2 linked regions of the Natrinema sp. SYSU A 869 genome follow. The protein of the gene in region 2 binds, or shares a complex with, the protein of the main gene of each other region. Links are inferred from orthologs where the notes say so. Each region holds a gene or a part of one and is shown on either strand. Other genes may lie near its edges.

What was found.
Region 1: the proteins of K6I40_RS25435 (region 2) and K6I40_RS22555 are in contact, whole or in part, in a crystal structure (PDB 2QMU), measured with the Saccharolobus solfataricus proteins. The link is inferred for Natrinema sp. SYSU A 869 from one-to-one orthologs. Residues at the interface, in WP_231918336.1 of Saccharolobus solfataricus: Met1, Leu2, Arg4, Leu5, Tyr6, Lys8, Leu9, Pro10, Ile106, Lys108, Lys109, Glu110, Lys111; in WP_009988771.1 of Saccharolobus solfataricus: Trp33, Pro65, Glu66, Gln148, Val151, Asp152, Val154, Ser155, Lys156, Ala159, Leu160, Tyr163, Arg164, Lys167, Ile180, Ile181, Pro182, Val183, Ser184, Leu186, His187, Ile189, Asn190, Asp192, Ser193.

The regions. Positions count from the first base shown.
Region 1 is NZ_CP082249.1:2,912,659-2,915,568, reverse strand. It holds K6I40_RS22555 (translation initiation factor IF-2 subunit gamma), read right to left. Parts: upstream 2,117-2,910; coding sequence 884-2,116; downstream 1-883. Other genes in the region: K6I40_RS22550 (DUF5787 family protein), read left to right, coding at 2,282-2,910; K6I40_RS22560 (DUF188 domain-containing protein), read right to left, coding at 487-879; K6I40_RS22565 (DNA-directed RNA polymerase), read right to left, coding at 1-486. UniProt on the Methanocaldococcus jannaschii protein: eIF-2 functions in the early steps of protein synthesis by forming a ternary complex with GTP and initiator tRNA.
Region 2 is NZ_CP082249.1:3,468,899-3,474,191, reverse strand. What follows is about bases 1,137-3,929. They hold K6I40_RS25435 (translation initiation factor IF-2 subunit beta), read left to right. Parts: upstream 1,137-2,123; coding sequence 2,124-2,735; downstream 2,736-3,929. Other genes in these bases: cbiB (adenosylcobinamide-phosphate synthase CbiB), read left to right, coding at 3,918-3,929; K6I40_RS25430 (HAD family hydrolase), read left to right, coding at 3,231-3,878; K6I40_RS25440 (hypothetical protein), read left to right, coding at 1,630-2,016; K6I40_RS25445 (hypothetical protein), read right to left, coding at 1,137-1,315. In the rest of the region: K6I40_RS25450 (aspartate aminotransferase family protein), read left to right, coding at 1-862; more of K6I40_RS25445, read right to left, coding at 1,118-1,136; more of cbiB, read left to right, coding at 3,930-4,922; cobS (adenosylcobinamide-GDP ribazoletransferase), read left to right, coding at 4,913-5,293. UniProt on the Methanocaldococcus jannaschii protein: eIF-2 functions in the early steps of protein synthesis by forming a ternary complex with GTP and initiator tRNA.

The DNA.
Region 1 (2,910 bases), 560 kb from region 2 along the record:
CCCGATCTTCGAGTCGCGAGGGTTGCGTTCGTCGATGCTCTTGGTGACGATTCGGGCCCGGACGGCGTCTTCGACACCGAGCGAGCGCGCGGACTCGTTCGAGGCCAGCCGCTGGTTCTCGCCATCGAAGGCGAGATATTCGTCGCTGATCTGCGAGACGTGCAGCAATCCGTCGACGGGGCCGATCCCGACGAAGGCACCGAATTCGACGACTTCGACGACGGTGCCGTCGACGACCTCCTGCATCTCCGGATCGAAGGTGACGGCGTCGAACTCGGCCTCGTAGTAGACGCCCGGCCGGTTTGGCAACACCGTTCCTTCGCCGATATCGTGGACATTGGTGACGGAGACGACGCTCCCGACCTCTTCGTCCATCCGCCCCTCGAGTTTGTCCTGGAGCAGTCGCTTGACTCGGTCCGGCGAAACGTCGCCGAGCTCTTCCGGCGGTACTTCTACTGTGTCCTTCAGTCTAACCCGTTTGTACATCTATGGTTGAGTGATCGCTAACTTGTTTCTCCCGCGTAATGCAATTACCGGTCTGCTCGCCTCGAGCACCCGGTCGCGTAGCGGGCGGTCGTTCGTGACGACGTAGTCGACTGCACCCTCACGGGCGAGTTCGACCAAAGCGTCGTCAGCGTACGATGCCTCCGTGTCGACGACGAGACAGCGTTCGGTCGCCAGGTCGTGGCCGACGGTCGCGGCCATTCCCTCCTGGCCGCCCTTCTCCGAGAGTCGCCGGAGTTCCTCGAGGACGGCCTGTGGAATCGTCGGTTCGAACGAGTCCAAGAGCCGCTCGAGTTCCTCGAACAGCCGTACGTCGAGTTCGACCGGCATCATGAGCGCGCTCGTATCGAGGGCGACCCGCGTCCGCGTGCTCATTGCCTCAGTCCGTGAGCGTTCCCAGACCGATCAGCCGCCAGCGCGCGCCGATGCGGCGGTTGATCGCGATTTTCGTCCCTGGATCGGCGGCGACGGGTCGCTTGAGTTTGACCTCACACTCGCCCTCGCGGGCGCTGGTGACCGAGCCGACGGTCGTCGCTGTGCCGACGGTCATCATCAGCGGTTCGCCCGTGCTGATTTCGTCGACCGTCTCGCCGCTCTCCGCACCGACAACCCGCTCGAGCAGGTCGACATCCATGGTGAACTCGTTCCACGTCGGCGGGAGCGAGCCCGGCGGACCGGCCATCCGGCCGGCCAGTGCGTCGCCCTTGGTGAGCGAGGGGTCAAGTCCGGTCCCGACGCCGAGCAGGCCGCCCGGTGTGACGGTTTCGGCGGCCTCGCCGCCGGCTTGGAGCGAGCGAATGGACGTCTCAATCGGGACGTACTCGGTCTTCCCGCCTTCCTCGACTTCACGGCCGGGCCGGATCTCGAGGTCGTCGCCGACCTCGAGTTCGCCCTGAACGAGACTGCCACCGAGAACGCCGCCGGCGAGGTCTTTCGCGGTCGTGCCTGGCTTGTTGATGTCGAAACTGCGGGCGACATGCATTCGGGGATCGTCGTCGGGGTCCCGATCGGGGGTGGGGATCTCCTCCTCGATTGCCTGAATGAGCAGGTCGAGGTTGACCTCCTGGCCTGCGGAGACGGGGACGATCGGGGCGTCTTCCGCGACCGTTCCCTCGACGAACTCCTTGATCTGGTCGTAGTTGTTTCGGGCGGTCTCGGCGTCGACGAGGTCCACCTTGTTCTGTGCGATGACGATGTTGTCGATGCCGATGATATCGAGCGCCATCAGGTGCTCTTCGGTCTGGGGCTGTGGGACGGGCTCGTTGGCGCTGACCACCAACACGGCACCATCCATCAGCGACGCGCCGGAGAGCATCGTTGCCATCAGGGTCTCGTGACCCGGGGCGTCGACGAACGAAACGGTCCGGAGCGGCTCACTCGGCGAGCCGTCCGCACACTCCTCCTCGACGGTGTAGCATTCGGGTTCGTCGAGCCCGTCGCAGTAGCGGAAGGTCGCGTCGGCATAGCCGAGCCTGATCGAAATCCCGCGTTTCATCTCCTCGCTGTGTTGATCCGTCCACGAGCCGCTGAGAGCTTGCACCAGCGTCGTCTTGCCGTGGTCGACGTGACCGACGAGCCCGATGTTCACCTCCGGTTGTCGATTTCCTACCATAAGACGATGAGTAATCTTGGGTAGTGATTCCGCTGTGCGCTTGATAAAGGTTGCGAGCTATCCCTTGTCTCGGGCGACGTCGATATGCGGGTCCGGCACACGAATGGAACGTCTCCAGACCGCCGAACCCGACGACTTATTTCGCCTCCCACCCTCACCAGTACCGTGTCGGAGTTCGCGTTCGAACTCGAGCTATGCGCCCGTCTCGAAGAGCGATGCGACGGAATCGTCGCGCGCCAGCTCGGCGGCGGTGTCGCCGAACCCGGCGGGCGGATCCTCGATGTACTTTGCATCGAACCCGGCCCCGAATTCGCGGATCGCGCTGCGATCACGAGCGAGTCGATTCCGGACGCCGCCATCGAGTCGGCCATCGGGACCGGGCAGGCCCGCTACTGGAAGGACGCTGTCGACTGTCATCCCGAGCGCGCTCGCAGCGCCGTCGATCGAGCCCTCGAGATCGGCTTCTTCGAACGCGATCACAGCGCCAGCGCGACCGCAAGCCGCGAGTACGTCCGGCAGGTCGCCCGCTATCCTGACTGGTACGACCGCATCGTCGGGATCGAGAACAAGCCCGACCTCGGCCAGCCGGGTGATCTCGAGGCACAACTGCGAACGGACGCGAGCCTCGCGCTGGTCGACGAGGCCATTCTCGCGACCGAGAGTTACGTCACCCGTGCACACCTGAACCGAATCCCCGAGGAAGTCGGCGTCTGGCGGGTTCATCGAGACGGGTCGGACGCGGGCTGCTCGCTCGAGATCGAGATCATCCGCGAGCCGACGCCGCTACCCGTCGA
Region 2 (5,293 bases):
GGGGAACAAGGCCTACAAGCAGGGAATGGCCCCGACGCTCAACGACGTCGCCCACACCGCACCGCCGTACGGCTACCGCTGTCCACGCTGTGACGGCAAACAGTGTGATTCGAGCTGTGCCGAGGAACTCGAGCGAATCATCGGCTCGCACACCAGCGGGGACCTCGCGGCGGTCGTCGTCGAACCGGTCATGGGTGAAGCCGGGATCATCGTCCCGCCCGAGGGATGGCTCGAGCGAATTCAGGAGATCTCCCACGACCACGGCGCACTGCTCATCGCTGACGAGGTCCAGACCGGCTACGGTCGAACCGGGGAGCTGTTCGCGAGCAGCCACTTCGGGGTCGAGCCCGATATCCTGACGCAGGCGAAGGGGATCGCGAACGGGCTTCCCCTCGGTGCATTCACTGCCTCCGAAGAAATCGCGGACGCCTTCGAGTCCGGCGACCACCTCTCGACGTTCGGCGGCAACCCCGTCGCCTGCGCCGCTGCGCTGGCGACCATCGACGAACTCCAGGACGGAGTCGTCGACGACGCCCGCGAGCAGGGCCAGTGGCTCGAATCCGAACTCGCGGCGCTCGAGGACGAGTACGACGTCGTCGGGCAGACGCGCGGACTCGGACTGATGTGGGGCGTCGAACTCGTGGAACCGGGGACGACGGGGCCACAGAACGTCTCACCGCGGCCGGACGACAAGCTGGCATCGGCCGTCAGCGACTATCTCCGCGAGGAATCGAACGTCGTGATGGGTGTCGGCGGCTACTACAAGAACGTCATGCGCTTCCAGCCGCCGCTGACCATCTCGCGCGATCAACTCCAGTACGCCGTCGACGAACTCCGAGCGGCCCTCGAAACGGTTGCCTGAGAAATCGACTACGACGGCCTGCGACGGACGGGCGCGAGTGACCGCCCCTTCGGACGTCGTCGAGGAACGTCTCTGGGTACAATTGATGATCGACGGTAGCAACAGCGGACGGTTCGATATCTGAGGGGACACACACCGCGGTTCGGCTATAGTAGCCACTGAAGCGATTTACATACTGATCGCAAGCAGTCTGCGATCAGATGTGCAATGACTTTCAGTGGCTACTATAGACTGTCCGTGGCCCCAGAGAGCGGATCACTCGTCGGTGTCGTCCTCGAATGAGGCCGCCGAGAGCGATCCATCCACGGGCGAGAAATCCGTACTTCCACACTGACACCCATCCCGGCGACCGATCGGGCGAAGTTTGTCTTCTGCTAACTCGAGTGCTGCATAGAGCGCCCCACACTGCTCGCATACAGCGATTGTCCGTCGATTATCGTCGCGTTCATCCATCGTCGCGGTCTCACATCGGCAAAGATGTTACAAATATCTGCTGTGAGGATGTGAGTAACACCGCGGTCGTTACTACGAGCGAAACAACACCGATAGTCGATCCGAGAGTGGCCGGCAGAAGCGAGTGATGACCGGGCGCGCCCGTGGACGGTGGCGTCGAGGTCGAGACGAATCGTTGAGGTTGAGACGAATCCCACGGGGCAATCGATGAGAAGAGAGCGAGAGTGCCGCGATATGCGGAACGCGTTTCCGCACGAACCAGCCACGCGAACGCCGGCCGGTCGCTTTTCTGACGGCTGGTGATAGTTCCGGCCATGAGCGACGACGGACCGAGCCGCGACCGAGTACAGGATCGTTCCGAACAGCGCAAGTCCGAGCGGGCCGCCCACACCGAATCGATCCTCGACGACGTCGAACGCCATCTCGGCGAGATGGAGTATCCGATCACGAGCGAGGAGATCGCCTCGGAGTACGGCAACGAGCCGATCGACATGCCCAACGAGACGGAGTCGCTGGGGAGCGTCTTCGACCGGCTGGCGGGTGAGCAGTACGACTCGCCCGAGGAGGTCCGCGAGGCTGTCTACGGCGAGATCACCGGCGAGGCCGGGAGCCCCAACGAGGCCAACGCTGAACGCGATCTCGACGAACTGGACGACGAGAAACAGGGATCGCTCGGTGAGAGCGGCGGCGGCACGTACTGACCGCCAGGTCGGCAGTTCATCGATCGCCGCTTCCCGCCCGCCTGCCATGCTGTCGGGCAGATTGTGATAGCAGAACGGATTTACGTTCGCGTCACCTGTTTTCGCGTATGGATTACGAATCGAGTCTCGACCGAGCGATGGAGGACGTCCCCGATATCGGGGGCGACGAACAGCGACTGCAGATCCCCGATCCACAGCCACAGAAAGACGGTGCGTTCACGCGAGTGACGAACCTCGACGAGATCGCTGACGTCCTCTCGCGAGACACCGAACATCTCCACCGGTTCATCCAGCGCGAACTGGGGACTAGCGGCAAATTCGAGAAGGGCCGCGGCCGGTACAACGGGACCTTCTCCCAGACGGACCTCGACGCGGCGATCGACGCCTACGTCGACGAGTACGTGCTCTGTTCGGAGTGTGGCCTGCCGGACACCCGCCTCGCCCGCGAGGATCGAACGCCGATGCTGCGCTGTGACGCCTGCGGTGCGTTCCGCCCCGTCACCAAGCGCTCGACCAGCAGCAGCCAGCAACAACAGCAGGATGCCGTCGAAGAGGGCAACACCTACACGGTCGAGATCACCGGTACCGGCCGCAAGGGCGACGGCGTCGCCGAGAAGGGCAGCTACACGATCTTCGTCCCCGGTGCCGAGGAGGGCGACGTCGTGGACATCTACATCAAGAATATTTCGGGCAACCTAGCGTTCGCCCGACTCGACTGACGCCGCGATTCGATTCGTTCGGTTTTCTCGATAGCCGGCGACAGGACAATAGCGCAGCGACCGTCACCGCACCGATTCGGGAACCGTATCCGGGAGACAGACGACCTTTTCGCGACCGAGCCGGTAGCGGTCGATGACGTTGCGATCTCGAGGGCCGAGAGGAAGCGACTGAGCGTGGCGTGTGCCCAGCCGTAGCGGTCGGCGACCCGCCGTTGTCTGATCCAGCCGCCGTGTTCGACGAGATCGGCGTGAACGTACGCCTCGGGTGTGACGCCGCACTCGAGGATTTCGCTCCTGTCGAATCAACCGCGTCGGTACAGGCCCGAACCGTTCCTCTGACAGCAGTTACGAGCCGAGAGCCGACCGGATTCCGTTGTCCGTGCATCGTATTTCCCGCTGGCGACCACGGAATCAAAGGGGTATGCACAAACCCGTCCAAACAACCCCCGCTGGGATACCGCGAAATTAAAGTTAGGTTGTGCTAGTCACACTGGTATGGGAGTATCGTTCGACCTCTTCGGGACGCTGGTGACCGCCGACCGTCCGGACGACCCGGCCGACGCCGTCGCGACGGAACTCGCGAAGCGAGACGTCACGGTTCCCGACGACTGGGCCGTGGCCTACGCGGAGCCACACGTTGACGCGCCCGAGGGTGCGGAGGTACCGCTTCCGGCCCACGTTTCGCGCGCGCTCGCGAGTCGCGGCGTGGACTACGAGCACAACGCCGCCAGGCGGGCCGTCGTCGCGGCGTTCGATCCGACCGTCGAGACCAGACCGGGTGCGCTCGAGGCGGTCGATGCCGCTCGAGAGCGAGGCTCAATTGCGATCTGTTCGAACTGCAGCGTCCCGGAGTTAGTCGGCCGCACGCTCGTCAGATCGGACTTCGAGCGCGATGATTTCGACGCAATCGTCACGAGCGTCGGCTGTGGCTGGCGCAAACCCGCCCCCGAAATCTTCGACCAGACTGCCGACGAACTCGGCGTCGCCACCGACGACCTCGTCCACGTTGGCGACGATCCGCGAACCGACGGCGGGATCGAGGCCGTCGGCGGCACGGGACTGCTACTCGAGAACCTGTCGCTCGCGGACGTGCCGTCTCGACTGGCGTCGCTGACTGCCGACGAACACAGCAGTAATGACTGAGCGTCCCTATTCGGACGACAGTATGGAGGCGAAAGCGGCGTGTTGACGACGCTCGCGGTCATCGGGCTGGCGTTCAGCCTCGATCTGCTGATCGGCGAACCGCCGACTGCGGTCCACCCGGTCGCGTGGTTCGGCCGACTCGTCGACGCGGCCGATCGGCCGTGGAGCGACAGCGATCGCCGCCAGCGTCTCGCCGGGGTCGCGATTGCCATGCTCGCCCCGCTCGTCCCCGCCGTGGTCGTCGGCGGGATCGTCCTCGCGGCGACCGCTCTCGGGCCGCTGTCCGGCGGTATCGCCGCCGCGCTCGCTCTCTTTCTGACGACCAGTTTGCGCTCGCTGCTCGAGCTTACCGGAGACGTGATCGCGACGACAGCCGGAAATCTCGAGCGGGCCCGCGAGCAGGTCCGTGGACTGGTCGGCCGGGACACGTCGACGCTCTCGTCCGGCGAACTTCGCAGCGCGGCCGTCGAGAGCGCGGCCGAGAACCTCGCGGACGGGCTGGTCGCGACCCTGGTGCCGTTCGCGGTGCTCGCACCGATCTCGCTCCCGGCCGCGGCGGCCGCCGCTGCGTGGGTCAAGGGCGTCAACACGCTGGACTCGATGCTGGGCTACCACTCGAAACCGATCGGCACCGCGAGTGCGCGACTCGACGACCTCGTCATGTATCTGCCAGCCCGACTCGCGGCCGCGTCGATTGCCGTCGCCGCGATCGATCCGTTCGCGATCGTGCGCGCTCGGCAGTGGGCGCGCGCGCCGCCGTCGCCCAACTCCGGCTGGCCGATGGCGACGCTCGCCTGCGCGCTCGGCGTTCGTCTCGAGAAGGTGGACGTCTACGTCCTCAACCCCAACGCCGCGCTCCCGACGCTGACCGAGGGCGAACGGGCCGTCACCATCGTCGGCCGAGCGGCCGTCGTCTCGATCGTCGTCGCCATCGTACTCGCGATTATCATCCCGGAGTTGGCAGGGGGCCTCGAGACGAACTGGCAGTCGATGACGGCCACGAGTGCGGGTTCGATAACGGGGGTGAGACCGCGATGGCCGTAATCGGCCGCTGGATCGGTGCCGTTCGCGGCGCGCTCGGCTTTCTGACGCGTCTCCCGGTCGGACACCGCGACGGCGATTGGGACGCGTTTCGAGCGACGCCGGCCGCGTTCCCCGTCGTCGGTCTCATTGCGGGTGCGCTGGCGGCGACCCCGTTGCTCACCACCGAGACGCTTGCAGCGTCGACCGTCGCGCTGGGCTACCTGCTTTCGGTCTACGCCGTGATGGGGATTCACCACCTCGACGGCATCGCGGATCTGGGCGACGCGTTGGTCGTTCACGGCGATGTCGAACGCCGCCGCGAGGTGCTAAAGGACACGACAACCGGCGTCGGCGCGCTGCTCGCGGTGGCGATCACCGTCACCGCGCTAGCG